4 regions of the Sphingomonas sp. OTU376 genome follow, and region 4 is predicted to be linked to each of the others. Evidence: predicted binding sites of a transcription regulator. Region 4 holds the regulator's gene; each other region holds the start of a gene.
What was found. The regulator LexA, encoded in region 4, represses DNA repair genes until DNA is damaged. The targets are predictions, from matches to a motif close to GTTCCNCNCTTGTTCT.
Positions count from the first base shown of each region.

Region 1: a site for LexA is predicted at 3,808-3,823, ahead of AAHM44_RS09355 (ATP-dependent helicase). Genes of this name have one in related genera too.
Region 2: a site for LexA is predicted at 2,143-2,158, ahead of recA (recombinase RecA). Genes of this name have one in related genera too.
Region 3: a site for LexA is predicted at 2,824-2,839, ahead of AAHM44_RS05865 (ribonucleoside-diphosphate reductase subunit alpha). Genes of this name have one in related genera too.

Region 1 is NZ_JASATQ010000016.1:64,101-71,957, reverse strand. It holds gene AAHM44_RS09360 (serine hydrolase domain-containing protein) at 1-1,327, opposite strand, end outside; gene AAHM44_RS09355 (ATP-dependent helicase) at 1,496-3,805, opposite strand; gene AAHM44_RS09350 (hypothetical protein) at 3,985-4,476, shown strand; gene AAHM44_RS09345 (hypothetical protein) at 4,557-4,826, opposite strand; gene AAHM44_RS09340 (inorganic phosphate transporter) at 5,036-6,679, shown strand; gene AAHM44_RS09335 (peptidyl-alpha-hydroxyglycine alpha-amidating lyase family protein) at 6,683-7,642, opposite strand; gene AAHM44_RS09330 (hypothetical protein) at 7,744-7,857, opposite strand, start outside.
Region 2 is NZ_JASATQ010000040.1:28,760-36,616, forward strand. It holds gene AAHM44_RS16130 (MOSC domain-containing protein) at 1-165, opposite strand, end outside; gene AAHM44_RS16135 (hypothetical protein) at 175-2,034, opposite strand; gene recA (recombinase RecA) at 2,237-3,316, shown strand; gene AAHM44_RS16145 (RNB domain-containing ribonuclease) at 3,512-4,906, shown strand; gene AAHM44_RS16150 (DUF1801 domain-containing protein) at 4,903-5,385, shown strand; gene AAHM44_RS16155 (glutathione S-transferase family protein) at 5,382-6,008, shown strand; gene trhO (oxygen-dependent tRNA uridine(34) hydroxylase TrhO) at 5,999-6,859, opposite strand; gene AAHM44_RS16165 (dicarboxylate/amino acid:cation symporter) at 6,846-7,857, opposite strand, start outside.
Region 3 is NZ_JASATQ010000009.1:1,984-9,840, reverse strand. It holds gene AAHM44_RS05875 (HlyD family secretion protein) at 1-730, opposite strand, end outside; gene AAHM44_RS05870 (MFS transporter) at 730-2,394, opposite strand; gene AAHM44_RS05865 (ribonucleoside-diphosphate reductase subunit alpha) at 3,078-5,027, shown strand; gene AAHM44_RS05860 (endonuclease domain-containing protein) at 5,092-5,571, shown strand; gene AAHM44_RS05855 (DUF2171 domain-containing protein) at 5,574-5,837, opposite strand; gene AAHM44_RS05850 (hypothetical protein) at 5,939-6,271, shown strand; gene AAHM44_RS05845 (hypothetical protein) at 6,268-6,489, shown strand; gene AAHM44_RS05840 (ribonucleotide-diphosphate reductase subunit beta) at 6,548-7,606, shown strand; gene AAHM44_RS05835 (hypothetical protein) at 7,628-7,857, shown strand, end outside.
Region 4 is NZ_JASATQ010000022.1:15,825-23,681, reverse strand. It holds gene AAHM44_RS11360 (hypothetical protein) at 1-151, opposite strand, end outside; gene AAHM44_RS11355 (glycoside hydrolase family 25 protein) at 164-1,207, opposite strand; gene AAHM44_RS11350 (molybdopterin molybdotransferase MoeA) at 1,567-2,754, shown strand; gene lexA (transcriptional repressor LexA) at 2,813-3,505, shown strand; gene AAHM44_RS11340 (EF-hand domain-containing protein) at 3,509-4,204, opposite strand; gene AAHM44_RS11335 (ComEC/Rec2 family competence protein) at 4,231-6,363, opposite strand; gene gltX (glutamate--tRNA ligase) at 6,446-7,857, shown strand, end outside.

The DNA of each region.
Region 1 (7,857 bases), on a different contig from region 4:
CCGACACGTTCCAGGCGAAGATGCCTCGCGCCGCCGCCGGACGCTTGTCGCGCAGCAGGCGATAGCCCCAGGCGTTCACGAAATCCTCGTTGAGGTGCAGTTCTGGGAAGCGGGCCTTTATCGACGCGATCGTGCCGGGCACATCGGCATAGTCGCTCTTCTCGAGCGCCGCCTCGAGCGCCACCAGCCCCTTGGGCTCGCCGAAAAGCGCGGCATGGATCGCATCGGCAAGCCCCTGCGCCGTGCTCTGCGCGCCGGAGCTGTTGGCGAGCACGACCACGCCGTAGCGCTGGGCGGGATAGAAGTCGCAATAGCTGGAGAAGCCGAGCGTCCCACCCGAATGGCGCAGATAGGTCTGGCTGTCCGCCGTCTTGCCGATCACCCAGTGGAAGCCGATCTGCCCGGCGCCCGGCGTGCCGAACAGGGGCTGGTGGGTGAGGGCGATGGCGGGATCGGTCGCGGCGATCTGGGCCGTGAGATAGCGCGCCATGTCCACCGCCGAATAATGGAGCCCACCCGCCGCACGGATCACCGGCATCGCCAGCGTCGGCCGTTCGCTGCCGTCCGTGGCATAGCCGATGGCGAACAGCGCGGGCGGCACCGAGGCCCCGCCGGCGCGCATGCCCAGCGGCTTCTCGACGAAGCGGGCGAGCAGCGCGTCATAGGGGGCGCCATAGATCCGCTCGACGACCACGCCCTGGAGCTGCGAGGCGACATTGCTGTGGCGCGGCAGGTGCCCGGGCATATCGACCAGCTGCGCGCCCTTGAGATCGACGAGGAACTGCGGCTGGTCATAGCCGTCGAGCAGCTTCGCCACCGCAAAGGCCAGCTCGTTCGGCGGCAGCTTGCTGAAGCGGGCCATCCAGTCGGGCACATTGTCGGGCAGGGCGGAAGTGGTGGTGACCATGTCCGCGAGCCGCACCGGACGGCCGTCGCGCACCAGATTGTCATAGCCCGCCGGGAGGTATTTGCGGACATCGTCGTCGAGCCGGGCCCGGCCTTCGCGGATCGCATGGGCCAGGATCAGTGAGGTGAAGGTCTTCGAGATCGAGCCGATCTCATAGACCATATGCTCGCTGGCCGGCGTGCTGGTGGCGCGATTGGCGATGCCGGCGTTGTGAAAGCGCGTGCGCCCGTCCCGGATCACCGCGACGGACACGCTGGGCGCCTTGCCGCTCTTCACGAACTCATCGACCAGCGCCTGCACCGGGTCGGCAGAGGTTGCGGCACGGGCGAAGCCGGGCAGGAGCGCGGCGCCGGCGGTAGCGGGCATCAGCGCGAGGAGCTGGCGGCGGTTGAGGCGGGGTCGGTAGGCGTTGTGCTGCATGGTTTGATCCCTTTCGCCTACGAGGCTACATTTGTAGCGCAGCCTGCGTCAAGGGTGTAATGGTTATGCAATACACGCGGTGATTTGCGGAGCCGGGGAATCTGCCTCCTTGCGGGGAAGCACGATTCATCACCCTGAGGGAAATCCCTTCCTCAAGGTCTGGAGAAACTACCCCACCGTCACAAAACTATCCATGACCCGCTTCCGCCCGGCCTGTTCGAAGTCGATCTCCAGCTTGTTGCCTTCGATCTCGGCAATCACGCCGTAGCCGAACTTCTGGTGGAACACGCGCATGCCCAGCGACAGGTCGTCGCGCGCCTTGGCACCGAAGCTCACGGCGGACGCCCGGCTTTCCACCACGCGGGCGGGTTCGCGGTTGAAGGTGCGGGAGGTGAAGCTGCCGCCGGGGTTTTTCATGTCCACGCCCGCGGCGCGCTGCCAGCCCGGGCCTCTTCCCGTTCCGCGAGACACATCCGCGAAGGGGTCGCTGCGTTCGCTCCAGTTCGCCTGCCACAGGCTCGCACCGCCGGTCATCGTGCTTTCGCTGTCGATATGCGCCTCGGGCAGCTCGGCGACGAAGCGGCTGGGGATCGACGAGTTCCACTGCCCGTAGATGCGGCGATTGGCGGCGTGGAGGATGAAGGCCTTTCGCCGCGCGCGGGTGATCGCGACATAGGCGAGGCGGCGTTCCTCCTCCAGCGACGCGTTGCCGCCCTCGTCGAGCGCGCGCTGCGAGGGGAAGATGCCTTCCTCCCAGCCGACCAGGAACACCGTGTCGAACTCCAGGCCCTTGGCGGCGTGGATCGTCATGATCGTCACCTTGGGCTCGTCGGCATTGGTCTCGTTGTCCATGACAAGCGAGACGTGCTCGAGGAAGGCGCCGAGTGTCTCATACTCCTCCATCGCGCGGACGAGCTCGTTGAGGTTCTCCAGGCGCCCGGCGGCCTCGGCGGTGCGATCGGCCTGCCACATCGCGGTATAGCCGCTCTCGTCGAGGACGATGCGGGCAAGATCCGGGTGCTGGAGGTCGTTGCCCATGGAGCGCCAGCGCGCCATGTCGCCGACCAGGTTGCCGAGCGCGCGGCGGGCCTGGGGCGTCAGTTCGTCGGTATCGAGGATGCGCGCCGCCGCCACGGTGAGCGGCACCTGCGCCGCGCGGGCATATTGGTGGACCTTCGCCAGCGCCTTGTCGCCCAGGCCGCGCTTGGGCGTGTTGACGATACGCTCGAAGGCGAGGTCGTCCGCCGGCTGGGCGATGACGCGGAGATAGGCGACGGCGTCGCGGATCTCCATGCGCTCGTAGAAGCGCTGGCCGCCCAGGATGCGGTGGGGCAGGCCGATCGCGATGAACCGGTCTTCGAACTCGCGGGTCTGGTGCTGGGCACGGACGAGGATCGCCATGTCGTCGAATGACTTGCCGCCGCGATTGAGGCCTTCCATCTCCTCGCCGACGCGGCGGGCCTCCTCGGGCCCGTCCCATACGCCGAGCACCTTGACCTTCTCGCCCTCGTCCTTGTCGGTCCAGAGCGTCTTGCCGAGGCGGCCGCTGTTGTTGGCGATCACGCCACTGGCCGCCGCGAGGATGTGCGGCGTCGAGCGGTAATTCTGCTCGAGCTTGATCACCTTGGCGCCGGGGAAATCCTTCTCGAACTTGAGGATGTTCTCCACCAGCGCGCCGCGCCACGAATAGATCGACTGGTCGTCGTCGCCGACGCAGCAGATGTTCTTGCGCTCCTGGGCGAGCAGTCGCAGCCAGAGATACTGGACGGCGTTGGTGTCCTGATATTCGTCGACCAGGATGTAGCGGAAGCGCTGCTGATAGCTCTCCAGCACGTCGCGATGGGTCTTGAGGATCACCAGCATGTGGAGCAGCAGGTCGCCGAAGTCGCAGGCGTTGAGCGCCTTCAGCCGCTCCTGATAGAGAAAGTAGAGCGCGGCGCCGCGGCCATTGGCATAGCGCTCGGACTCGCCGGCGCCGATCTCGGCGGGGGTCAGGCCCTTGTTCTTCCATTCATCGATCAGCCCGGCGAGCTGGCGGGCGGGCCAGCGCTTCTCGTCGAGATCGGCGGCGAGGATCAGCTGCTTGATCAGGCGGAGCTGGTCGTCGGTATCGAGGATGGTGAAGTTGCTCTGCAGCCCGACCAGCTCGGCATGGCGGCGCAGCATCTTGGCGCCGATCGCATGGAAGGTGCCGAGCCAGGGCATGCCCTCGACCGCAGCGCCGACGAGGCGGCCGACGCGCTCCTTCATCTCGCGTGCCGCCTTGTTGGTGAAGGTGACCGCCAGGATCTCGGACGGGAAGGCGCGCCGCGTCCAGAGCAGATGGGCGAGGCGGGCGGTGAGCGCCGCGGTCTTGCCCGTGCCGGCGCCGGCGAGGACGAGCACCGGCCCTTCGGAAGTGAGCACCGCCTCGCGCTGGGGCGGGTTCAGGCCGCTCAGATAGGGGGCGTTATTGTCGGTCTCTACGGGCAGGGTCATGGCGAACAACTAGGGAACGCTTTGGGCGGCCGCAAGCTCCGCGCGCAGGAGCAGTTATGCACAGGCATCGGAAATACAATCGCAACAATGCACTAGCGTCTGCAACAAACCCGCAATAATACCTAATTGCCGTCAACCATCGGTTGGCGGCCAAATCCCGCAGCTGGGGAGCTGGGATAATGATGATTCGGGGGGCGAGTCTGATTGCGGCGGCGGGGGCGGTTTTCGCCTGTGCGCCGGCATGTGCTCAGGCGATTGCGGCGGCGCAGACCGCCTATCTGGTGCTGCGGCCGGAAATCCGGGTGAAGAACGAGGAGCATGTCTCCGGCCTGTGGCTGCGGACCAGCGCGACCGTGCGCGAGCCGAGCGAAGCCTGGCGGGCGGACGAGACCAAGGCCTCTTATGGCTTTTCCGTGCAGAAGGAAGTGCTGGGGCACACCTGGCTGGGGCTGAGCGCCGTGGCGCAGGCCCCGCGCTTCGATGCGGATCGCGGCATGGTACGCGATGCCCGCCATTACGCCGGGGCGCGGCTGAGCTTCGAGGCGTCGGACAAGGTCGAGCTGGGCTTCGCCTGGCTGCGGCGGCTGCGCGGACGCGGCTTCATGAGCGCGCCGGGGGGCAATCGCGGGATCAAGCCGGGGCCCAAGGCCTATATGCAGCTGCGCTTCTGAAATCGATGGACACGCCGCGCTGATGGCGGCGGATGGAGACGGTTGCGCGATCCCGCCCAACCGTCTCGCCAGGAGCGGATCTAGACGTAGATCTCGCGGAGCGCGATCGCGTCGGCCCGTGCGAAAGCACTGGGCGGAATCGGCGGCGGAGGCGGCGGATTGTCGGTGCCGCCTTCCTCGGGATTGCCGACCTCGTCGCAATTGTCCTCGGGGTTCGGCGGCGGCGCGTCCGGAGTCAGCTCAGGCAGGCAGTTCGGATTGGTCTGCGCCATGGCTTGCGAAGAAGGAAGCATCGCGGAGCCCATCAGGGCAAGCGTTGCACAGGCGGCGAGCAATGAAAGTTCCTTCATTCTTGTCTCCTTGCCAACATCAGGCACTCCGGTTGTCCGACGCCCCGCAGGTTTTGGCAAAGTGAGTTGAGGCCCATTCGGTGCTAATCCGCCCTGGCCCGAACAGGACCCGTAATCGCGTGCCGGAATGACGCAAACTGGCCGATCCATGGGCCTGTCATGCGTTTGTCATAAGGCTGTCACACCCTCCGGCCAGAGGCGCGCATATCATGGCATCACTCGCTCTGGACCAAGCCGCACCGGTTGACCAACCGCAGCCCGGCCCCCGATTCGACTACAAGACGCATCCCCTCGCCAAATTGCTGTTCGCGGCGATCATGGTGGGCGGGCTGGCCTTTGCCGGCTGGAGCGTTTTGACCGACACCAAGGGGGTAGGGGAGGAGCTGGCCACCGGCGTGTTCCTCTTCCTCGGCCTGGCGCTGCTGATCGCGCTCGGCTTCGAGTTCGTGAACGGCTTCCACGACACCGCCAACGCCGTCGCGACGGTGATCTACACCAATTCGATGCCCGCCCATTTCGCCGTCGTCTGGTCGGGCTTCTGGAACTTCCTCGGCGTGATGCTGTCGTCGGGCGCCGTCGCCTATTCGATCATCACGCTGCTGCCGGTCGAACTGATCCTCAACGTGGGATCCTCGGGCGGCTTCGCGATGATCTTCGCACTGCTGCTCGCGGCGGTGCTGTGGAACCTCGGCACTTGGTATATCGGCCTGCCCAACTCGTCGTCGCACACGCTGATCGGCTCGGTGCTCGGCGTCGGCTTCGCCAACCAGCTCATCAACGCGGGCTCGCGCGGCGGCACCGCCGGCGTCGACTGGAGCCAGGCGACCAAGATCCTCACCGGCCTGTGGATGGCGCCACTGATCGGCTTCTTCGCCGCGATCGCGCTGCTGCTGGTGATGCGGGTCTTCCTGCGCAACCAGAAGCTCTACACCTCACCGATGCCGAACACCGCGCCGCCGATCGGCATCCGCAGCGCGTTGATCTTCACCTGCACCGCGGTCTCGTTCAGCCATGGCTCGAACGACGGCCAGAAGGGCATGGGCCTGATCATGCTGATCCTGATCGGCTGCGCGCCCACCGCCTATGCGCTCAACCGCACCCAGTCGGCGAGCGCCACGCCCGCCTATGTGCAGACCGCCAACATCGCCGAGGCCGTGTTCGACGCGCGCAGCAACGGCCTGCCCGACCTGGCGCCGGCCCAGGCCCGCACCGTGCTCACCAGCGCGCTCCAGCAGCGCAAGGCCGAGACCCCCGAGGTTTTCGCTGCGCTCGAGAGCCTGTCCAGGGATCTAACCGGCCGCGTCCAGGGCTATGGCGCGCTGAGCAAGGTTCCGGCGGAAGCCACCGGCAATGTCCGCAACGACATGTATCTGGTGCTCGACACCACCAAGCTCGCGACCAAGAAGCCCGAGGGCTACAAGGCGGAGGAGCTCAAGGCGCTGGGCGACTATCAGAAGAAGCTGGAAGCCGGCACGCGCTTCATCCCTCTCTGGGTGAAGATCGTCGTCGCGCTCGCGCTTGGCCTCGGCACGATGATCGGCTGGAAGCGGATCGTCGTCACCGTCGGCGAGAAGATCGGCAAGCAGCACATGACCTATGCGATGGGAGCCTCGGCCGAGCTGGTCGCAGCCGGCACGATCCTGGCGGCCGATCGCTTCGGCCTGCCGGTATCGACCACGCACATCCTGTCCTCGGGCGTCGCCGGCGCATCGGTGGCGAGCGGCGCGGGCCTGCAGGGCCGCACGGTGCGCAACCTGGCGCTCGCCTGGCTGCTCACCCTGCCGGCGGCGATGGCGCTTTCGGGCTGCCTCTACTGGGCGATGCTCAACGGCGTGAAGGTGCTGGGGCTCTAAGCCTCAGCGCCGCGCGAACTTCTGCACGCGCTGGCCGGCGATATCGACGACATAGATATTGCCGGCCCGGTCCGCGGCGATGTCATGGGCGATCCAGAACTGGCCGTCCTGGTTGCCCATCCGCCCGAAATGCTCGACCTGACGGCCATCGAGCGCCGCGATCGTCACGCCGTCGTGATCGGGCACCTTGTCCGGGTTCGATCCCCCGTCGAGGATCGCGATCCGGTTGCCGGGAAGCAGCGCCAGGCCGAAGGGGCGGCCGATCACGGGTGACTTCCATTCGGTGAGGAAGTGCCCCATGCCGTCGAAGACCTGGACGCGGTCGTTCACCCGGTCGGCGACATAGACACGGCCCGATCCATCCACCGCCAGCGCATGCGGGATATTGAACTGGCCCGTCCCGGTACCGCGCGAGCCCCATTGGAAGAGCAGCTTCCCATCAGCAGCGAACCGCGCGACGCGCGAATTGCCATAGCCGTCCGCGACATAGAAGCTCCCGTCCGCCATCGGCGCGACATCGGTGGGACGATCGAAATGCGTCGCATCGGCACCCGGCACACCCCGCTCGCCAAGCGTACGGAGCAATGTGCCGTCCGGTGCGAACTCGAAGACCTGGCTGGTGCCCGTATCGGTGATCCAGACATGATCGCCGGGGCCTATGCTGATCCCATGCGGCACCACGAACAGCCCGGCGCCCCATTCGCGCTTGAGCTTGCCGGTCATCGCGTCGAACACTTCGACCACCGGCTCCTTCACCGGCACCAGCCCCTTGGCATCGGTGCCGCGATTGCCACGGTGGAGGACCAGCACTTCGCCCTTGCTGTTCACCGCGACGCCCGAACAGGGACCGAGCACGCGTCCCTCTGGCAGGATCGGCCAGCCAGGGACGACGGCGTAATGCGGTGCCGGGGCAGCGGAGGCGAGGAGGAGCGGGGCGAATGCCGCCAGGCCGGTGATGCGCATTCCCGTACCCTAGTCGCATCCGTCATCCCGGCGAAAGCCGGGATCTCAGCGATGGCGCGAAGATGGAGCCGCACGAAAGGGATGACGATATTGGAAGGGCGCTAGAGCCGTTTTGCGCCCAGTTCGAGCAGATGGCTCGCCAGCTCGATGCTGAACTTGAATCCCTGGCCGTCGGCGCGCAGATCCGCCTTGAAATGCTCGATCGGGTTCCAGAA
Region 2 (7,857 bases), on a different contig from region 4:
GGTCAGCCAGGGGAAGCGCGTGCCGTTGGCGGCGCGGACGAACGCATATTGCCGGTCGCCCTCGATCCCCTGCCAGTCGAGTTCGGCCGCGGCCAGCCGCTCGCCGGCCATCGACTTGACCGGATAGCGATTGAGCGCGCTGACATGGCCGACGATGCGGGTCATTGCGCCGGGCTAACGACTGTCCGCTTCCATCGCAATCGCCTCGCCGAAAAGCCGTTCCAGCTCGCGCGTGGCCGCCTTGCCCCAGAAATCGTCCGGCATCGCCTCGCACAGATTGACCAGGCCGCTTTCAAGGCTGCTGGCGCCCTCGCTGGCAGCCACCACCGCGCGGCTTTCCTCCAGCGCCATCCGGGCGAAGGGCGCGGGCTCGATCACGCCGGGCGCCGCCGCGAACAGGCCCAGCCAGTGGTCCTGATAGGAAACCGTCTGCCATTGCTGGAGGAAGAACCACAGGCCGAAGCGCAGCGCCTCGGGCGTCGCAAAGCGCGTGCGCCGCGCGATGATCGGAAACAGCTTTTCCGAGGCGATCTGGTCATGTTCCTGATCGAGCGCGGCGATCCATTCGCGCAGATACAGGAAGGCATTTTCGTCCAGCTCGGCCAGTGCCAGCGCGGCTTCGGCAAGCGCGCCGGGGGCAGTGTCCGAACTGCCCGAAGAGAGCCAGGAGGGGCTGCCCGCCGTCCTGCCATAGCTGGCCAGCAAGGCCCGCAAGGCCGGCAGCAGCGCCGCCTGCTCGTCGGCGGGCAGGTCGCGCACCGCCTGGAACAGCGCCTTCTCGCCGATCGACTTGCCACCCGTCTTGAAGCGGAAGGCAAGCACCCCGGCAAAGGACAGCGCCTCCGGTCCCTGCGTCTCGATCCGCTGGCGCATTTCGTCCAGCGCGGCCGTGATGGCGGGGCCGCTCAGGTCGGCCAGCGCCACCTGCTGGCTCGATCGGCCGCGCAAGATGGGCTTGGCTGTCTCGCGCGCAACGTCCGCCGACAGCGATGGCAGCTTGTCCCGATTGCGCCAGTCCGTCACCGGCTCGAGCGGTCCGATCTCGCCGTCGATCGTCACATGGCGCTGCACATCGACGAAGAATACCGTGAACCCCTTGCTGTCCGCGTCCCATGCCAGGCCGTGCAGATGGTGCAGCAGGTGCAGCAACAGCTTGTCTTCTATCGGCTCCTCGCTGCCTTCGCGCAGCGGAAGCAGGGGCTCGCCGCTGCTGGCCAGCGCATCCAGCACTTCGCCAAAGCTGGGCAGTCCCTTGAACTCGGCGAGCGACATGTAGCGGATGACGATGGTGCGTTTCGCTCCCTCGGGATCGAGCGGGACCAGGTCCAGCGCGATCCCGAAGCGCCGCTCGCCATCGCTCAGGTCCGGGTGGCGCGCCTTGTCCGCGGGGGCGCTGCGCAGGAAACGCGCAAGCAGGCCGGTGCGCCCGCTGGCGCGGGGCAGGGTGTCGAGATGGTTGCGCAGCGCCCAGCGCCCGTCGGGGCTCAGCCAGCGCAGGCGGGTTTCGGGCTGGCTCCCATGCGGCGGGTGCGGGAGATGGGTCATTCGCACTTCGCCGGTCGCGGGATCGAGGATCGCTATCCGGTCCTCGTGCAGGCCCTGTTCCACGCACGCGATGGTACCGTCTTCGCGGGCCTCGAACTCGCTGATCCGGAAGCCGTCGATACGATGTTGCTGATCGATCTCCCCGTCGATCGCTCGCTCGTAAAGGGTGTCGAAGCGCCAGTCCTTGTCATGCTGGGCGAAGAAGAACGCGCGGCGCGCCGGCGAATAGCACCAGCGATTCGAGGAAAGCCGCTTTCTGCGAATCTCGAAGACGCGCCGCCGTTCCACCAGGTCGAACAGGGCGACCGGATCCACTTCGGGCGCGGCGCGGCAGCCGATCACGAGCAGGTAGCGCGCATCCAACCGGATGATTTCGCGTGCCTCGACATCCTCGAATGCCAGGAAATGCCAGGGGTCGGCGCCGGGCTCGCCCGCTTCGACAAGCGTGAGCGATTTCCTGCCGAACAGCGTTCCGGTCGCCACGCGCATTGCATTCCCCCCTGTATTCGGGCCCAGCCTATTGAAGCGAAGGGGGCAGGGAAAGCCCGGCGCGGCCCCGTTGCCGGGCAGGTGGAACGATTATGGAACAAAAATTTCGTTCCGCTCTTGTTCTTGCGGAACAAAGGCGATACACGGCGTTCCAACACAGGTTGATGCAGCGTGCTAAACCTTCTAGCGACGGGGACTTCCAATGGCAGCTTCGCTCAAGGTGATTGACGGCAACATGGCGATTTCTTCGGACAAGCAGAAGGCGCTCGACGCCGCAATGGCGCAGATCGACCGCGCCTTCGGCAAGGGCTCGGCAATGAAGCTCGGCTCCAAGGAGGCGATGCAGGTCGAGGCGATCTCGACCGGCTCGCTCGGGCTCGACATCGCACTCGGCGTCGGCGGCCTGCCGCGCGGCCGCGTGATCGAAGTCTATGGTCCGGAAAGCTCGGGCAAGACCACGCTGGCGCTCCATGTGATCGCCGAGGCGCAGAAGACCGGCGGCGTCGCCGCGTTCGTCGACGCGGAGCATGCGCTCGATCCGGTCTATGCCAAGAAGCTCGGGGTGAATATCGACGAGCTGATCGTCTCGCAGCCGGATACCGGCGAGCAGGCGCTCGAGATCGTCGACACGCTGGTCCGCTCGAACGCGATCGACGTGCTGGTGGTCGATTCGGTCGCCGCGCTGGTGCCGCGCGCCGAGATCGAGGGCGAGATGGGCGACAGCCATGTCGGTCTCCAGGCCCGCCTGATGTCGCAGTCGCTGCGCAAGCTCACCGGCTCGATCAGCCGCTCGCGCTGCATGGTGATCTTCATCAACCAGCTGCGCATGAAGATCGGCGTGATGTACGGCAATCCGGAGACGACGACCGGCGGCAATGCGCTCAAGTTCTACGCCTCGGTCCGCCTCGACATCCGCCGCACCGGCCAGATCAAGGACCGCGAGGACATCATCGGCAACACCACCCGCGTCAAGGTGGTGAAGAACAAGGTCGCCCCGCCGTTCAAGCAGGTCGAGTTCGACATCATGTATGGCGAGGGCATCTCGAAGATCGGCGAGATCCTCGATCTCGGCGTCAAGGCCGGGCTGGTCGAGAAGTCGGGCGCCTGGTTCTCGTACGACAGCGTCCGGATCGGCCAGGGCCGCGAGAATTCGAAGAACTTCCTGCGCGACAATCCCGAGCTGCGCGAGCGTCTCGAAAAGGCGATCCGCGCGCGCACCGAGAAGGTTGCCGAGGGACTTATGGCGGGTCCCGACGCCGAGGACGGCGACGACGATCTATAATGGAATATCAGGCCGCGCCCGCGTGCGACGCGTGTGGCAGCGGTCACGGGCTCAGCCCCATCGGAAGACCCGGCGCGTTGCCCCGCGCCGGGTCTTTCCCGTTTGTGGAGGAGGGCGGTTCGAATCCCTCGCCTTGCGCGACCGGCGGCGAATTTTTGGAATTTGCACCGCTGCGGGGGGCGCTAAGATGCAGGGATGAAGGCAGTTCTCGATCCCGATTGCGTGCTGGCCAATGGCCTCACCGCGATCCGAACCCAGTACCAGGTACCGCGCGCCTTTCCCCAGCCGGTACTCGAAGCCGCGGAAGCCGCTGCCCGGCGGATACCAGACGAGCATGTCGACCGAACCGACATCCCCTTCGTCACCCTGGATCCCGCCAGCGCCACCGACCTCGACCAGGCACTGGCGATCGAGACCAGCGGCAATGACCTGCTGCTGCGCTACGCCATCGCCGACGTGGCCTGGTTCGTCACGGACGGCGATCCGGTCGACGCCGAGGCCTGGCGCCGGGGCACGACGCTCTACTTGCCCGACGGCAAGGCCAGCCTCTATCCGCCGGTGCTGAGCGAAGGCGCGGCCAGCCTCCTCCCCGATGGCCCCCGTCCCGCCGTGATCTTCACCGTCCGCGTCGCTCCCGATGGTGCGGTGAAGCTCGAGGAAGCAGAGCGCGCGCTGGTCCGCAGCCGCGCCAAGCTCGCCTATGAAACAGTGGCTGACAGCGAGCTACCACCCCAGTTCGCCGAACTGGCACGCCGTATCGCGCTGGCCGAAGCCGCACGCGGTGCGTCGCGGGTCGATCCGCCGGAGCAGGAAGTCGCCCGCCGCTCTAATGGCGGCTATGCGCTGGCCTTCCGCGCGCGGCATCCGTCCGAGGACCAGAATGCTGCCTTGTCCCTCGCGGCGAACCTCGCGATCGCGGAGGTGCTGCAGGCCCATCACACGGGCCTGTTCCGGGTAATGGCCGAGCCCGATGCCGCGGCGGTCGCCAGGCTGCGCAACAGCGCCCGGGCGTTCGGCATCGCATGGCCCGAGGCTCTGCCGCTCGAGCGCTTCCGCGACGGTCTGGATGCGGCCGATCCGCATCAGGCGGCGCTGATGCTTGCGATCCGCCGGGCAGGGCAGGGCGCGAGCTATGCGCCATGGAGCGCCGAAGCGGCGCCGTGGCATGCCGCGGTCGCCGCGCCCTATGTTCATGCCACCGCGCCGCTTCGCCGGCTCGCCGATCGCTATGTGATCCGTGCCACGCTCGCGGTGATGAACGGCCAGCCGGTGCCCGGGGCCGTCAGCGACGCCTTTGCACGTCTGCCCAAGGTGATGGGCCGGGCCGATGCCCTGGGCGGCCAGATCGACCGCGCGGTGATCGACCTTGCCGAAGCCGTGATCCTTGATGGCCGCGAAGGGGAGACCTTTGCCGCCGTTGTCACCGATGTCGACATGCGCGGCGCGCGGATGCAGCTCTCCGACCTGCCGGTGGTCACCCGGATCGATGCGCCCGGCGCGGCGCCCGGCACCGCGTTGCAGGTGAAGCTGGTCGATGCCGATCCGGCGAAGCGCGCGCTCCAGTTCGAAGCAGTCGGGGGTGGGGCATGACACCCGCCGATCCTGGGGATTCCGCGGCGACTGCGGCCCAGGTGGAGGTCTTCATCGATCGCTTCACATCGGAGATTGCCGACCGTGTTCGCGCCGCCCGGACGGTGTTGCGGAGCCGGCTGCCCGGCGCCACCGAACTCGTCTACGATAATTACAACGCGCTGGCGATCGGCTACGGCCCTGGCGAGAAGACGTCCGAGGCCGTGTTCAGCCTCGCCATCTATCCCCGAAACATCCTGCTCTATTTCCTCCCAGGCGTCGGCCTGCCCGATCCGGAAGGGTTGTTGCAGGGCGAAGGCAAGGTGGGACGCTATGTCTGCCTCAAGGACGTGGCGCTGCTCGACGAACCGGCGGTGATCGCGTTGATCGACGCAGCGCTCGATCGCGCGAAGCGCCTCTTGCCGCCACAGGGCGGGCGGACCATCGTCAAGTCGATCTCGGCCCGGCAACGCCCGCGCCGTCCAGGGGAAGCTGCATGACCGTAATCGTCCACCATCTCGAGAATTCCCGTTCGCAGCGCGTGCTCTGGCTGCTTGAGGAACTCGGCCTGCCCTATGAGGTGCGGCGCTACGAGCGGAACAAGGCGACGATGCTGGCGCCGCCCGAGCTCAGGCACGTGCACCCGCTCGGCAAGTCGCCGGTGATCGAACATGGCGGGCAGGCGATTGCGGAGACCGGGGCGATCGTCGAATATCTGGTCGCGCTGGGCGATGGGAAGCTGGGCGCGCCGGGACACCGCGAAGACGCGCTGCGCTGGCGGCATTTCCTGCACTATGCCGAGGGCTCGCTCATGCCCCCGCTCTTCACCAAGCTGGTGCTGAGCCGGGTGCCGCTGTTCGGCAAGATGGCGCAGAAGAAGTTCCAGCCGATGATCGACGTCCATCTCGACTATGTCGAGGGCGAGCTGGGCGCGCGGCCCTGGTTCGCCGGGGCCGAATTCACCGCTGCGGACGTGATGATGAGCTTCCCGCTGGAAGCCGCGGTCAGCCGTGCCAATGCCACCGAAGGCCGCCCGCACATCGCTGGCTGGATCGCGAAGATTCACGCCCGCCCGGCCTATCAGGCGGCGCTGACCGCCGGCGGGCCCTATGCCTATGCGTGATCCCGGAAGGCCAGATCGTCACAGGCAGGGCAGGGCGCATCCTCACTGGCGATGAGGCCCTGGCAGCGTGGGCAGAGGCTGCGGTTGCGCGGCTGCAGCGCATGATCGACGGTGATGCGCTGGTCGAACACGAAGCACTCGCCCTGCCAGCGGCTCTGCTCGGGTGGGACCTGCTCCAGATAGGCCAGGATACCGCCCTTGAGGTGATAGACCTCGTCGATGCCCTCCGCCTTGAGGAAGGCGGTCGACTTCTCGCAGCGTATGCCGCCGGTGCAGAACATCGCGACGCGCGGCATCGGACCGTCCGCCTCGCGCGCGGCGCGGAACTTGCGGAACCACCCGGGGAACTCGCGGAAGCTGCGCGTCTCCGGATCGATCGCGCCCTCGAACGTTCCTAGCGCGACTTCATAGGCGTTGCGCGTATCGATCACGATGGTGTCCGGCGCGTCGATCAGCGCGTTCCACTCCGCGGGCGCGACATAATGGCCGACATCGGTGAGCGGATCGATGTCCGGCTCGCCCATCGTCACGATCTCGCGCTTGAGCCGGACCTTCATCCGGTCGAACGGCATCGCCGCGGCGCGCGAATATTTCACGTCGAGCCCAGCGCAGCCGGGCAGGGCGCGGACATGGTCGAGCAGTTGCGCGATCGCGTCGTCGCTGCCGGCAATGGTGCCGTTCAGCCCTTCATTGGCGAGCAGCAGCGTGCCCTTGATGCCCAGCCCCTCGCACAAGGCGAGGAGCGGAGCCTTCAGGCTCTCGACATCGGGAAAGCGCGTGAACTGGTAGAGTGCCGCGACGCGGACGGGCAGGTCCGCGCCGGGCACTGCCGCGGGATCAGGACTGGCCATAATCCTCGAAGCTGTCGGTCTTGGTGGTGGTGCCGTGCATCGGCAGGACAGCCGGCTCGGGATCGCCCGGCGCGTCGAGCTTGCCTTCCCAGCGGGCGACGACGACGCTGGCGACGGCATTGCCGATCACGTTGGTCGCGGTGCGGCCCATGTCGAGGAAATGATCGACGGCGAGGATCAGCAGGATGCCGGCCTCGGGGATGTTGAAGTGGCTGAGCGTGCCGGTGATGACGACCAGGCTGGCGCGCGGCACGCCGGCGATGCCCTTGCTGGTGACCATGAGGATCAGCAGCATCTGGATCATCGTCATCCAGTCGAGGTGGATACCGTACGCCTGGGCGATGAAGATCGACGCGAACGTCATGTACATCATCGAGCCGTCGAGATTGAACGAATAGCCGAGCGGCAGCACGAAGCTGGCGATGCGCGGGGGCACGCCGAACCGGTCGAGCGCGTCGAGCGTGCGCGGATAGGCGGCTTCCGACGAAGCGGTGGAGAAGCCGAGCAGGATCGGGTCGCGCAGATAGCGCAGCAGCGTGCCGGTACGCGGGCCGACGATCAGGAAGCAGGCGCCGAGCAGCACCGCCCAGAGCGCGAACAGGCCGAGGTAGAAGCTGCCCATGAAGAAGGCGAGGTCGCCCACCACGCCGATGCCCTTGGTCGCCAGCGCCTTGGCCACCGCGCAGAACACCGCGACCGGAGCGAACAGCATGACATAGCCGGTGACGGTGAGCATCACCTGGACGAGCGCTTCGAGGCCCTTGACCAGCGGCTCGCCCTTTTCGCCGATCGCCGCGAGGCCGACGCCGAAGAACAGCGAGAAGATCACGAGCTGGAGGATGTCGTTGCTTGCCATCGCATCGATCCCGCTGGTGGGGATGATGTGGATGAAGAATTTGGCGACATCGAAGCTCGAGCGATCGACGCCGCTGGACGTCGAGGCCGCCGGGATCGGCAGGTTGAGGCCGACGCCGGGCTGGAGCAGGTTGACGAAGATC
Region 3 (7,857 bases), on a different contig from region 4:
CCGTATTGGCCAGGTCGATCTCGGCCAGGCGCAGCGCGGCCTTGGCGGCGTCGACCGAGGCGACCAGCCCGCTTTTGCTCACATCGACGCTGCGGATGTCCTGCGTCGCCACCGTCCGCGCCGCCTGGGCCTGCGCCACCGCCGACTGGGCGGTGCGCAGCGTGGCGAGCGCCGCATCGCGGTCCTTGCGCGTGACGAAGCCGTCCTTCGCCAGCGCGTCGATCCGGGCATAATCGGCCTGCGCCTTGGCGAGTTGCGCCTGGGCCGAGGCGACCGCTGCCTGCTGCGATCCCAGGGTCGCGGTCTTCGACGCCACCTGCTGCGGATTGTTGGCGAGCGCCGCATCGGCGCTGGCGACATTCGCCTTCGCCTGGTCGACCCGCTGGGCGTAGATCCGGTCGTCGATCGTCGCCAGCACGTCGCCGGCCTTCACCCGCGCGAAATCCTGTACCGGCACGCTGGTCAGATAGCCGCTCACCTGCGGGCTGATGATCGTCACCTGCCCGCGGACATAGGCATTCTCGGTCGACTGGCTGCGCCCGCCGAACGGCCATGCCTGCCACGCCATCAGCACCGCGGTCACGCCGATCAGGATCAGCGCCGCCGCGATCGCGATCGAGAGCCAGGAAAGCCTCGGCGGCTTCCAGCGCCGCGCGGCCGCCGCTGGCGCCGGTGGCGGATCGGCGCCTTCGCTGGTTGCCGGAGGGGCCGGTTCTTGCCCGTCTGCCATCAGGATGCTCCCGCCTGTTGTTCCGCTGCCCGGCGCAGATTCTCGCGCCGGATCCGGAATATGTGAAAACTCGCCCAGACGATCGTCGCCGCCGCGATCGCCGCGACCAGCAGGAAGGTGTCGTTGTACGCGAGCACATTGGCTTCGCGCGTCACTGTCTGGGTCAGGATCGCCGCGCTCTCGGCCTGGCGCAGTGCCGGGTCGATCAGCACCCGACCATAAGCGGCGGCATATTGCTGCAGCCGCTGCGCCACCAGCGGGTCACCATCCGCCAGCTGCGCGACGATCGCATTGTTATGGGCATGCTCGCGGATCACCTGGAAGGTGCCGAGCATCGCGCTGCCGAACAGCCCGCCCAGATTCTGGGTGATGCCGAACAGCGCCGAGAAGCTGACGAAATGGGTCGGCCCTTCCTTGAGCGCCCGGGTCAGCCCGATCAGCAGCGCCGGGCCGATGAACAGCGCGCTGGCGAAACCCATCAGCGCCTGGCTGAAATAGAAGTCGTGCGGCCGGGTCAGGCTGGTCGATCCCGAATCGATCAGCGCACCGACGCAGATCAGCGCCAGCGCCACCAGGATCGGCCCACCCAGGAAATTGGGATCGATGGTCAGCGCGCCGATCACGATGCCGGCCAACGTGGCGAGCAGCACCACCAGATAGAGCATCCGCATCTGGTCATTGCCCATGCCGAGCACGGTCAGCAGGCCCGATGCCCCGATCGACTGCTCCGAAAGCACCACCCGGGTCAGGATCGAGACGAGCGCGAAGCGCACGATGTCGCCACTGCCCAGCCAGCGGGTGTTGAGCAGCGGATTGCTGCGGTTATGCTCGATCACCACCGCGATCGGGATCAGCACGATCGCCCCGATCAGCGCCGGCGCTACCCAGGGCGCCTCGAACCACCAGACCGACCGGCCCAGCCCGAGCACCGCGCAGAGCAATGCGATGCCCACCGCGAAGATCGGGAAGGTCACGAAGTCGAGCGGCTCGAACGCCTTCATCCGCTCGACCGGGGGCAGCACCAGCAGCCGCACCCCGGCCAGGCAGAACAGCGCCAGCCCCAGCTCGAACAGATACATGGTCTGCCAGCGATCGGGCTCGAAGGCCTCGCTGGGGAACAGCCGGGCCAGCGGCACGGCGATCTGCGGCAGCGATACGGCGAGCACGATGCCCTTCAGCCGGTGCTCGGGCGTCCAGGCCTGCACCATGTAGAGCAGCCCCACCGTGCTGCATGCCGCCGCCGCGATCCCGCTGATCGCGCGCACCGCGACGGCGCTGGCGAAGCTGTGGACCAGCAGGTGCGAGGCGGTGGTCAGCGCGAAGGCGATCAGGAAGATCTGGGTGAACAGCCTTATGCCGAATTGCTGGCGGAACTTGATGAGCACCATGTTGGCGCAGACATTGGTCATCACATAGGCGGTCGGCAGCCACTGGATCTCGGCCGAATAGAGCCCCAGCGATCCCTGCAGCGTGGTCAGGTTGGCGGTGACGATCGCATTGCCCAGCGAGCCCGAAATCACCACCAGCACCGCTACCGAGAAATAGGCGATGCGCCGCGACAGCGGGTGCCAGGGGGTGGGCGGCGATCCGGGGATGGGCGAGCGTTCGTGCGGCGCCGGTTGCCAGGCGTCCCGATCCTCCGCTTCTGCCCCGTTCGTTGCCATCCCGATATAATTCCGCATGCGGCGGAACGATCCGCAAGCGCACCTTGGTATAGTCGCATGGCTGCGGCGCAATCAGCAATTGCCGCGCGGTGTAGTACGCCGTCGCTCATTGGGGTGAGCGGGCATCCGGGCACCCGGTTCCCCGGCGAAAGCCGGGGCCCAGGGTTTCTTTGCCATGCTGCGTGTGACCCCGGGCTTCGGCTTTCGCCGGGAACAATCGGACAGCCACCATCTGCGGTGCTTCCGAACGGTCAACCACAAGCCCTTGTGGTCGCCATGAGTCCTCCACGTTAAAAAAATTTACGTTCCGCGTTCGTTCCCTTGCCTTTCGGAAACCCTAGGAAAGTCCGCGCGTCGCGGCATTGCAGCAGTTGCGCAGCTGCTGTGAAGCGAGTCATTTTAGCGACGAAGCGTTGTGGATATTAACCATTTCGGCTCTTGTGCCCGGACTCGGTTTGGCACAATCTGTTGTGGTTGCACTGAGGGGCAAGCTCAAGCACTGGTGGACTCTCCGCCGCATACCCATATGCGGAAGGGGTCGACTCGTGCCTGGGACGAGGTGTGATGGACATGTTTTGTTCTTCGCGATCGACCGAGCCGGTGATAGTATCGGCGCCCCTTGAGTCGGGATTTGATGTCTCTCCAATGCGAGAGGCGCGTGAAGCTTTATCAGGGGTGTTGTCATGGAATTCAGGGACACGGAAAACAGCGTGAACGATACCGTCGCCGAAGCCCCCACCGCTGCCGTCAAGGCCGCCACGGATGCGGCAGCCAAGGCCGCTGCCGAGAAGGCCGCGCCCAAGCTGCGCAAGAAGACCGATTCCAAGACCGTCGCGCCGCGTGCGTATGATGTCGAGGTCGATCATTCGCGTGACGCGCTGCTCACCGAGTTCGGCAAGGAAACGCTGCGCGACCGCTATCTGCTGCCTGGCGAGAATTTCCAGGACCTGTTCGTGCGCGTCGCCTCGGCCTATGCCGACAATCAGGCGCACGCCCAGCGCATCTACGACTATATCTCGAAGCTGTGGTTCATGCCCGCCACTCCCGTTCTGTCGAACGGCGGCACCGGCCGCGGCCTGCCGATCTCCTGCTTCCTCAATTCGGTGCCGGACAGCCTGAACGGCATCGTCGACACCTGGAACGAGAATGTCTGGCTGGCCTCGCGCGGCGGCGGCATCGGCACCTATTGGGGTTCGGTGCGTGGCATCGGCGAGCCGGTCGGCCTCAACGGCAAGACCTCGGGCATCATCCCGTTCGTCCGCGTGATGGATTCGCTGACGCTGGCGATCTCGCAGGGCTCGCTGCGCCGCGGTTCGGCCGCCTGCTATCTCGACATCTCGCACCCGGAGATCGAGGAGTTCCTCGAGATCCGCAAGCCGTCGGGCGACTTCAACCGCAAGGCGCTGAACCTGCACCACGGCGTGCTGATCCCCGACGCGTTCATGGAAGCGGTGCGCAACGGCGAGGAGTGGGTGCTGCGTTCGCCCAAGGACCAGTCCGAGCGCGGCAAGGTCGATGCGCGCGCTCTGTTCCAGAAGCTGGTCGAGACCCGTCTCGCCACCGGCGAGCCGTACATCGTGTTCAGCGATCACGTGAACTCGAACATGCCCAAGCATCACCGTGATCTGGGCCTCAAGGTCTCGACCTCGAACCTCTGTTCGGAAATCACGCTGCCGACGGGCAAGGACCATCTGGGCAATGAGCGCACCGCCGTGTGCTGCCTCTCGTCGCTCAACATGGAAACCTGGGATCAGTGGAAGGACGACAAGAACCTGATCGAGGACGTGATGCGCTTCCTCGACAACGTCCTGCAGGATTATATCGACCGCGCCGAGCCCGGCATGGAGAAGGCCGCCTATTCGGCCAGCCGCGAGCGTAGCGTCGGCCTCGGCGTGATGGGCTTCCACTCCTTCCTCCAGGCACGCGGCATCCCGTTCGAAGGCGCCATGGCCAAGAGCTGGAACCTGCGGATGTTCAAGCACATCAAGGCGCAGGTCGATCAGGCCTCGATGGCGCTCGCCGTCGAGCGCGGCCCGTGCCCGGACGCGGCCGACATGGGCGTGATGGAGCGTTTCTCGTGCAAGATGGCGATCGCGCCGACCGCGTCGATCTCGATCATCTGCGGCGGCACCTCGGCCTGCATCGAGCCGATCCCGGCCAACATCTACACGCACAAGACGCTGTCGGGCTCCTTCTCGGTCAAGAACCCGTATCTGGAGAAGCTGCTCTCGGAGAAGAGCAAGAACTCGGATGCGGTGTGGAACTCGATCCTCGAGCAGGGCGGCTCGGTCCAGCACCTCGACTTTCTCACGCCGGAAGAGAAGGACGTCTACAAGACGAGCTTCGAGATCGATCAGCGCTGGCTGCTCGAACTCGCCGGCGACCGCACGCCCTATATCGACCAGGCGCAGTCGCTGAACCTGTTCATCCCGGCCGATGTCGAGAAGTGGGACCTGCTGATGCTCCACTTCCGCGCCTGGGAGCTCGGCATCAAGTCGCTCTATTATCTGCGTTCCAAGTCGGTGCAGCGCGCCGGCTTCGCGGGCGGCGTGGAAGCCGACAACACGATCGACAAGCCGCAGTTCAACCTGGGCGAGTCGACCGATTACGACGAATGCCTGGCGTGCCAGTGAGGCAATAATCCCTCTCCCTCTGGGAGAGGGAGGGAGCCGCGAAGCGGCGGAAGGGTGAGGGCGAGTGCGCCTCTATCAGGATCAACCGTCAGGCACGGTGCCGCAGCTTCGAGAGTTGCGGCGGGGTGCCACGGAAGCTGAGAAGAGGTTGCTTCGCGCGCTGCGCACTGCCTTTCCCGACAGGAAGTGGCGGTTTCAGGCCCCGGTCGGGCCATATCGCGTCGATTTCCTCTGCTTCGCCGAGCGTCTGGTGATCGAGGTGGATGGCGGCCAGCATGCGGAGGCCGTCGAATATGATGCGCGCCGCACGCGCTTTATCGAGTCCGAGGGTTATCGCGTGCTGCGGTTCTGGAACAACGATGTGCTGGAAAACGCCGACGGCGTGATCGCCCAAATTTCCCTCTCCCTTTGGGAGAGGGAAGGGGCCCGCTCGGCGAAGCCGAGTGGGAAGGGTGAGGGTCGCCAATCGCAAGCTGCATCGCGCTCACCCTCACCCCGCGCCGCTTCGCGGCTTGCCCCTCTCCCAAAGGGAGAGGGGTTTTGAGCTCAGGCTTCTTCCTCGAAGATCTCGACCGCCACATCGGCGTTCGCGCTCAGGCGGACCTGATCGCCTTCCACGCCGGCGACCAGGCCGAGCGAGATGTAGTGGTGGTGCCCGGCATGCGAGCCCTCGGCGCCCTCGATCTCGGCCCCGCTATCCTTCTTGGTGAGCTTGATGCGCTCGCCTTCGACATGGTCGACGGTACCGACATGGACGCCGTCGGCGCCGATCACTTCCATATGCTCCTTGATTGCACTCACGTCGGTCATCGCCATTCTCCTTGGGGGACGGTTTCGCACGCTCAACGCGCGCGGCGGGGAAACGATGCAGCCGCGCGTGCAGCCTGTCACTCACCCGTTCGGGGGATTGCATGAAGCCGTTCCGCACTCTGTCCGTCGCCGCCTTCCTGCTGCTCGCCGCCTGCGCGAAGCAGATACCCACGGCCGTCCAGCCCGAGGCGCCGGGCTTCCTGCTCGGCCTCTGGCACGGCTTCATCTTCCCGGTGGCGTGGTTCCTCTCGCTGATCGTGCCCGACGTCGCGGTCTATGCCGTGCCCAACAATGGCGGCTGGTATGATTTCGGCTATTTCCTCGGCATCTGCGTGTTCGGCGTCGGCGCCAATCGCGGCACCCGGGTGACCAGGGTCGTCTACCGCGACCGCACCGTCCGCCGCGGCGACACCACGGTGATCGACCACGAATGACCCGCAGCCTCGCCTTGATGGCCGGCATCGCCGGAGCCGCGGGCGCCGCCGGCCTCACCACGCTGGTGAGGCCCGCCACGGCGCGCGCCGCGCTCGGCCTGCCCGAGGCGGAGGCCACCACCTACGCCCTGCGCATCGCCGGCATGATGCTGCTCGCGCTCGGCCTGTTCCTCGGCGGTTTCGCCGCCGTCTTCACCCTGGCGGGAGGCGCGGCATGACCGCCCCGCTCGCGCCCGCCCTTCCTTCCTTTCCCAAGTTCATCCCGGAGTAACTCCCATGCCGCTTCTCGAAGCCCGCAAGACCTACAAGCCCTTCGAATATCCCTGGGCGTTCGATTTCTGGAAGCGCCAGCAGCAGATCCACTGGCTGCCCGAGGAAGTGCCGCTGGGCGAGGATTGCCGCGACTGGGCGCAGAAGCTCACCGATCACGAGCGCAACCTGCTCACCCAGATCTTCCGCTTCTTCACCCAAGCCGATGTCGAGGTGCAGGATTGCTACCACGAGAAATACGGCCGCGTGTTCAAGCCGACCGAGATCAAGATGATGCTGACCGCGTTCAGCAACATGGAGACGGTCCACATCGCCGCCTATTCGCACCTGCTCGACACGATCGGCATGCCCGAGACCGAATATGCCGCCTTCCTCCAGTACAAGGAGATGAAGGACAAGCATGACTATCTCAGCACCTTCGGCGTCGACAGCGACGAGGATATCGCCAAGACGCTCGCCATGTTCGGCGGCTTCACGGAAGGGCTGCAGCTCTTCGCCAGCTTCGCGATGCTGATGAACTTCCCGCGCTTCAACAAGATGAAGGGCATGGGCCAGATCGTCAGCTGGTCGGTCCGCGACGAGAGCCTGCACTGCGAAGGCATCATCAAGCTGTTCCACGCCTTCTGCAAGGAGCGCAACTGCCTCACCCCCGCGGTCCGCGACGACATCCTCGACATGTGCCAGAAGACGGTGCGCATCGAGGACGCGTTCATCGACCTCGTCTTCGAGATGGGCCCGGTCAACGGCATGACGCCCAAGGAGATCAAGAAGTATGTCCGCTACATCGCGGACTGGCGCCTGGGCCAGCTCGGCATGAAGCCGATCTACATGGTCGAGGAGCACCCGCTCCCCTGGCTCGCCCCGCTGCTCAACGGCGTCGAGCACGCCAACTTCTTCGAGACCCGCGCCACCGAATATTCAAAGGCAGCGACCCGCGGCAACTGGGGCGAGGTCTGGGATTCGTTCGACAAGCGCCAGAAGGCCAAGGCCACCCCGGTGGCCAATGAGGACGCGGCCGAAGGCGGGCCGGACATGTTCTCGGGGTCCGGGGTTGCGGCGGAGTAAAGGGAAGACGAGGCGAATTCGATGTGGAACTGGCTAATAAGCCCAGCCGGTTCGGCATCACTTGGCCTTGTCGGCTTGGCTCTGGGAATTCTTGGCTTCGGACTAACCGTGTGGGGGCTAAGGCTAACGTATTTGCAGGCGAAAGATGCAAAGCGATCAGCAGACCAAGCAACCACAGCGGCAGATGCGGCGAAAGACGCTGTTCAATCGTTCCGGTTTAAATTGGATAGGTACAGCGCTTATCGAGATAT
Region 4 (7,857 bases):
CGACGACTCCCCCGTCATTGCCCCACGGATCAGGAAGATCAAACTTGCCTGGTGCCATAGCGCGCGGATGCGAACAGGGCGCCGCCACCGCAATGCCGTAGCTGAACAAGAATGTCAGGCCAAGGATCAGGGCCTGCTGAATGCTGCGCATGCGCGAACCTCCCTAGCGATAGAGTTGGAGATGGGATCGCAGATCTGCCTCGCTGCCGAAGAAGCGATTGACGTCGAGCACGGCATCGTTGCGATAAAGCGCGAAGCCACCGTACGAAGAATATTGCTGGAAGATGCAGCGATCGGGCCGCGAATCCGGGCGACAAAGCCGATCCAGGTCTTTGCGCTCCATCGGATCATCAGGTGATGGCGCTCCCGCGCTGGCCAGATGGTAGCTGATCCAGACTGGCAGATCAGCGAGGCCACATGTGTTCTGGGCGAGGTCGTAGTCTCGCCAGAAATCAGCCGATACGAACAGGATAACGGCACTGGTTTTTGTTTTGGGCCGTGCGTGCACCCTGGCAATGAATTCGCATGCCATGCGTCCGATCACAGCGCCATATGCGCGTCGATCTTCCGCAGTCGCGCCAGGCAGAGGATCATAGCTGAGATCCAGCGCGATCGGCAGGAATGCCGGCACATCCGTTTCAGTCAACCGATCCGGCAGGGTTTGGAGGCGCAGCACCTGATCAAGATGATCAAGGAAGATATCTGCCTGCATCTGCGCAATTGCAGCCGCGTCGTTCATAATCGCCCGCATGAGACCATCCTTCGCATCCGCGGTGGCGGATGCCCAAGATTTCGCCCTTGCCGGAAGGAAACTCATGTTGTGATAGGGGCCGGTCAACAGCCCAGCATCGCGGGCTGCCGCCCAATGCAGGCGAAACAGCTGGCTTTCATTTGCTTCCTGCGTGCCAGCCGACAAGCGCACATAGGCGAAGCGCGCACCACAAACGCGCGCAGCGTTGAAGTTGGTCTCGTCCTGATACTTGGAAACATCAATGCCAGGCACCGATGGTCGTCCCCCGGGCAGATCGACGAAACCTTGGAGCCTCGGCCCGCTATTGCCCGGCATGCCAGATCGCGTGATACGTGCCGGAACCGCTTGCACGTTGATCGGCGCTACAGATCGCCGACAATCAAGCTCGGTGTCTTCATGCGTCGGAACCTGCTGTGACGCTACGGCCAACAGAGCGCTAGAAAGTAGTGCGAACATGGCCAAGCCCCCAGAGAGCCAAATGCACGCATACCAGAGAAAAATATCGGTATTGATACCGATGAAACTCCAATCAACTCTGCCTGCTCCAATTCCATCCCTCAAGTAAAACCCTTGGCAAAATTGAACCATTTCGGTTTCTTGTCATGCGGCCACGGCATATCTCCTATCACCTGAACCACTTCAACAACCCACCATCGCTAGAATATCGCCTCTCCAGATCTTTACGACCTAAGAAGCGCTCCCCACTTGGCTGACAATGTCAGGAGCACAACGAAATCAACTTCTCGGGATGATGACCGCGTAACTCCCGCACCACCTACTGGCGCACCCCCGCCCGCTTGCCCTAGGCAGGCGCCATGCCCGCCGCTCTCCTCCCCGTCGCCGAAGCCCAGCAGCGCCTGTTCGCGCGCGCCGCCCCGCTCGCCGAGGAGGCGGTGCCGATCGCCCTGGCCGCCGGACGCTGGGCCGCCCGCGATGTCCTTGCCCGCCGTACCCAGCCCGCTTCCGCCCTGTCGGCGATGGACGGCTATGCGATCCGCTTCGCCGATCTGCCCGGCCCCTGGCAGGTGATCGGCGAGAGCGCTGCCGGGCGCGGCTTTGCCGGCGCGGTCGCCCCGGGCCAGGCCGTGCGCATCTTCACCGGCGCCCCGCTGCCGCCCGGCGCCGATACCATCCTCGTCCAGGAGGAAGCCGCGCGGGAGGGCGATCATCTCGCACTGGCCGGCGAAGGCCCGCCGCGCCTTGGCGGCAATGTCCGCGCGCGCGGGCTCGATTTCAGCGAGGGCGATGTGTTGCTCCGCGCCGGATCCCGGATCACCTCCGCCGCCCTCGCGCTTGCCGCCCTGGCCGGCCACGCCACCCTCCCCATCCGCCGCAAGGTCCGGGTGGCGCTGCTCTCCACCGGCGACGAGCTGGTCCCGCCAGGCGCGCCGCTCGGGCCCGACCAGATCCCCGAGACCAACCGGCTGCTGCTCGCCGCGATGCTGGCCGATCTTCCGGTCGAGCTGATCGATCTCGGCATCCTGCCCGATCGCCTGGACGTGCTGGAGGCGGCGTTCCGCGCGCTCGACTGCGATCTGCTCGTCACGACGGGCGGGGCCTCGGTCGGCGATCATGACCTGGTCCGCCCGGCGCTGCTCGCGGCGGGGGCGGAGATCGATTTCTGGAAGATCGCGCTGCGCCCGGGCAAGCCGATGATGGCGGGCCGGCTGGGCAAGGCGATGCTGCTCGGCCTGCCTGGCAATCCGGTGTCGGTGTTCGCCACCGCGACCTTGTTCGTGCGGCCGCTGGTCGCGCATCTGGCGGGGGCCGCCGATCCCTTGCCGCGCAGCCGGTCGGTGCCGCTCGGTGAACCGCTGCCCGCCACGGGCGCGCGCGCTGACTATCTCCGCGCCGAGTTGGTCGAGGGCCGCGCCTTTGCCGCGACGATCCAGGACAGCTCGATGCTGCGCACGCTGGCGCGGGCGACGTGCCTGATCGTGCGTCCGGCCGGGGCGCCGGAGGCGAAAACGGGCGACTCGGCGGAAATCCTCGACATCGCTTGACAAGCGCGCGGAACATTGCATAAACGTTCGCAGTCTGTTCCACGCCAGGAGAAACCGGATGCTCACGCGCAAGCAGCACGAGCTCATCTGCTTCATTGCCGATCGGCTTGCCGAGACCGGCGTCTCGCCTTCGTTCGAGGAAATGAAGGAAGCGCTCGATCTCAAGTCGAAGTCGGGGGTGCATCGGTTGATCTCGGCGCTGGAGGAGCGCGAGTTCATTCGCCGCCTGCCGAACCGCGCCCGCGCGCTCGAAGTGCTCCGCATGCCCGAGCGCGGCGATGCGAAGCCGGCCGCTGCGGCCAGGTCCGCCGCCCCCGCGGTGGCCGTTTCGAATCCCTCCCCTGCGGCCCAGATACCAGTTCCCGCGAACGATGTGATCGAGATCCCGCTCCACGGCCGCATCGCCGCGGGTACGCCGATCGAGGCGCTGGAAGGCTCGTCGATGCTCCCGGTTCCCGCGGCCTTGCTGGGCGCGGGCGAGCATTATGCGCTTGAGGTGGCCGGCGATTCGATGGTCGAGGCCGGCATTCTCGACGGCGACTATGCGCTGATCCGCCGTACCGAGACGGCGCGCGACGGCGAGATCGTCGTGGCGCTGATCGACGATGCCGAGGCGACCTTGAAGTATTTCCGCAAGGAAGGCGCGATGATCCGGCTCGATCCGGCCAATCGCGACTATAACGCCCAGCGCTACCGTCCCGATCAGGTCCGCGTGCAGGGCCGGCTGGCCGGCCTGCTGCGAAAGTACTGAGGCTCAGGCCAGGAACTCGTTCCAGGCGACCTTGCCGTCGCCACTGCGGTCGAGCTCCTGGAACGGCGCCACATCGGGCTGCCGGCCCAGGAAGTGGAACAGGTTCCAGGCGGCGGCATATTCGGCGGGCGAAAGCGTGCCGTCATGATCGGCATCGAGCAGGTCGAAGCCGGCGCGGAACATCCTGAGCCGGTGCGCCGCGAATTCGGCGAAGCTGACCCTGCCGTCCCGATTGGCATCGGCCTTGGCCAGGGTGAAGTCGGACGCGGAAATGGCAAAGGGCCGCAACCCGCGAATATCGGGCATCGAGGCCCGGCGCAGCGGCAGCGCCATCACCCGATGCTCCCCGCACCGGATTCGCGGCTCGGCGCGCTTCGGACCGAATTCGTCGGGGGTGAGCACTCCGTCATGATTGCGATCGAACGCGGCATAGCTCGGCCGGAAATCCGGTGCGGCAGTCACCGCGACAGGCATGGCCAGCCCGATCGCCCCGATCATCCCTACGGCGGCCAAAGGGCGACACCAGCGGCGCAACCGGCTTGGCGCAGGCGCGTCGCCGGCGAGATGCGCATCGACATAGCCGCGCACCACATCGCTCGCCGTCCGCCCTTCGGCCCGGCATTGCTCCATGAAGGCGCGCTTCACCGCATGGGGCAGCCGCACTTCGATCGTGTCGCTTTTCTTCGGGTTCCGGATCATGCTGCGAGGAGAGCCCGAAGCCCCTGTCAGCGCCAGCGATTTCGTGTCCGGACAGGTGCAAGTCCCTGCTCCGGCACATAGACCGGCTGCACTTTCGGCGGGTCGCGCCAGGGATGCCGCCCTCCGCCACGCACCATCGCCACCCGACCGCTGGCAAAGGCGATAGCCAGCCCGCCGGTCCTGGCCAGCTGCGGCCGATCGAGCTTGAGCCAGCGCGGCGCGCAGCCCGCCGGCAGGCGCCGGTCGCTGATCACCACATCGACCTTGCGACATAGCGTAGTGAATTCGGCCCAGGGCAAGGCATAGCCGCTCCGCGTCGCCGCAACCCGCCACACCCGCGCCCCGGCACGATGCTCGATCAGGCACAAATCGAGGCTGCAAGCAGCCCCCGGCTGGTCGGACAAGGCAACCGGTTCGACATCGCTGCCGCCGGTTTCCGCGAGCATGTCGCGGGTATAGTCACCCGCCCGATCGCGCAGCAGCGCCATGCTGCCATCCGCCATGCGGATCGCGAGGTGCCGTCCGTCGCCGGTCACGATCAGATCCGGCGCCGGCGTGGCGAGCATCCAGCCCAACCCCATGACAAGCGGCACCGCCCCCGCCCAGCGCACGCCCGTCCGCCAAAGGGCCAGCCACAGCCCGCCCGCGACCATCAGCGCAAAGGCGCCGCCCGGCATGGTGGGGAACGCCGCGACCGCGCCCGGCGCGGCAGCCGTGGTCCGTGCTATCCAGAGCAGCAGCTGCAGCGCCTGATCGGTAAGCCACCAGGCCGGCCAGCCCAGCCCCGCCACATCGAGCAGCAGCGCCAGCGCTTCCAGGGGCATGATCACAAAGGTGGTGAGCGGGATCGCGACGATATTGGCGAGCGCGCCGTAAATCCCGGCCTGGTGGAAATGAAACAGCCCGATCGGCATCAGCGCGAGCTCCACCGCCACGCCGGTCAGCAGCAGCGAACCGATACCGCGCAGCAACGCCGCGCCCCGCCCCTCCTCGCGCTTGCCGAACCAGCGGTGCATGAATGGACTCTCGTGCAATGCGACGATCGCCGTCACCGCCGCAAAGCTCAGCTGGAAGCTCGCGCCCGCGAGCGCCTCGGGCCAGAGCAGCAGCACGATCACCGCACCCGCCGCAACCAGCCGCAGCGTGATCGCCTCACGCCCCAGGCTCAGCGCCAGCAGCACCAGCAGGGCGGCGACGCAGGAGCGGATCGTCGGCACTTCCGCGCCGGTGAGCAGCGTATAGCCGATCGCCGCCAGCGCACCCGCCCCCGCCGCAACCAGGGGCAGCCGCCAACGCAGCGCCAGGGTCGGGCTCAGGGCGAGCAGCTTGAGCACCAGCAGCATTGCCGCCGCGGTCACCGCGGTCACGTGCAGCCCACTCACCGAAAGCAGGTGCGCAAGCCCCGAGCGTTGCATTGCCTCGACATCGCCCTCCGCGATCGCCCCCTGGTCACCCGTGGCGAGCGCACTGGCGATACCGCCCGCGCTGCCCTCGACTCGCGACTGGATATGCGCCGAAAGCGACGCCCGCAGATCGGCGCCCGCCGCCCGCGCCGGCGTCACAACCTCGACGGGATCGAAGCCCTTTCCGGTAGCGCCAAGTCCAGCGAACCACGCCGTACGCGCAAAATCATAGCCACCTGGTACCGAGGCCTCGGCTGGAGGCATCAGCCGGGCACGCAGCTTCACCACAGCATCCGGCGCCAGGCCGGCAGGCACGTCCCGCGTCTCGAGGTTCACCCGCACCCGCGGCGGCAGGTCTGTGCGGCCCGGGAGCAACGTCACCCGCACCACTTCGCGTGCGGGCATCCGCTCCACCCGCACCACGCGTCCGGTAATCTCCACCACCGCGGGACGCGCCAGCACCGGCGCCGCCACCCGCTCGGCCCGCCACCAGATCAGCGTGCAGCCGGCTGCCATCGCAAGTCCGCCGAGCAGCAATGCGCGCCCCAAACGACCGGGCAGCGCCAATCCCAGCACCGCCACGGCGCAGGAAGCCAGCAGGAAACCGATCCAGCGCGACGTGTCCGGCAGCAGGAACCAGGCGGTGATCCCACCGCCCAGCGCCACCGGCAGCCAGAGCGGCAATTGCGCGCGCTCGGCTTCCAGCCAATGCTCGATTGCAGCTCCAATCTGGCGAAACACTGCCCCTCCCCCCATTTGAAGGGAGGTGAACCCCGTGCTAGGGGCGCCCTCGGTGGCTGAATGGGCCATCGGAAACACAGTTTGGGAGCAAGCTCGGTTGGGCGCAACATCTGATACGGGTGCGAAACAGGTTGTCACGCGGTTCGCGCCGTCGCCTACGGGTTTCCTTCACATCGGCGGTGCGCGCACTGCGCTGTTCAACCTGCTGTTCGCCCGCCACCATGGCGGCAAGTTCCTGCTGCGCATCGAGGATACCGATCGCGCGCGCTCGACCGATCAGGCGATCTCGGCGATTCTGGACGGGATGCGCTGGCTGAATCTCGATTGGGACGGCGAGGAAGTCTATCAGTTCTCTCGCGCCGCGCGGCACGCCGAAGTGGCGCGCGAAATGCTCGCCAATGGCCACGCCTATAAGTGCTTCGCCACCGCCGAGGAACTCGAGGCGATGCGGGCCGAGCAGAAGGCGAACAAGCAGCCGCTGCGCTACGACGGCCGCTGGCGCGACCGTAACGAGAGCGAAGCCCCCGCAGGCGCGCCCTATGTCATCCGCCTCAAGGCGCCACGCGAAGGCGCGGTGACGATCGAGGATCATGTCCAGGGCCCGGTGACCGTCAACAATGCCGAGCTCGACGATCTCGTCCTGCTCCGTTCGGACGGCACGCCGACCTATATGCTCGCGGTGGTGGTCGACGATCACGACATGGGCGTGACCCATGTGATCCGCGGCGACGATCACCTGAACAATGCCTTCCGCCAGCTGCCGATCTATCGCGCGATGGGCTGGGAAGAGCCCGAATACGCGCACATCCCGCTGATCTTCAATCCGGACGGCACCAAGATGTCGAAGCGGAAGAACGCGGTGGCGGTCGACGAGTATCGCGACGCGCTCGGCATCCTGCCCGAGGCGCTGTCCAACTATCTGCTCCGCCTCGGCTGGGGACATGGCGATGACGAGATCATCAGCCGCGAACAGGCGATCGAGTGGTTCGAGCTGTCCGGCGTTGGCCGCAGCCCCTCGCGCTTCGACCTCAAGAAGCTCGAGAGCCTGAACGGCCATTATATCCGCGCGTCTGACGATGCGCGACTGGCCAGCCTGGTTGCCGCGCGACTCGGTTTCGAACTTTCGGAATCGCAGGCCGACCTTCTGCGCCGCAGCATGGCGGCCCTGAAGCCGCGCGCCGCGAATCTCCTCGAACTCGCCGAGGGAGCGGGCTTCCTTTTTCGCACTCGCCCACTGGAATTGGACGAGGGCGCAAAGGCTCTGCTAGAGGGCGACGCGCGGGCTCTCCTCGCCCAGTTGCATACCGCGCTTGACGGCGTGAAAAGCTGGGATACGGAGGCGCTCGAAGCAGCGGTACGCACCGTTGCGGAAGATGCGGGTGTCAAGCTCGGTGCGGCTGCGCAGCCTCTGCGCGCGGCACTCACCGGGCGTCGGACATCTCCGGGCATCTTTGACGTCCTAGCGCTGCTTGGACGCGAAGAGAGCCTGGCTCGTATCGCAGACCAGAT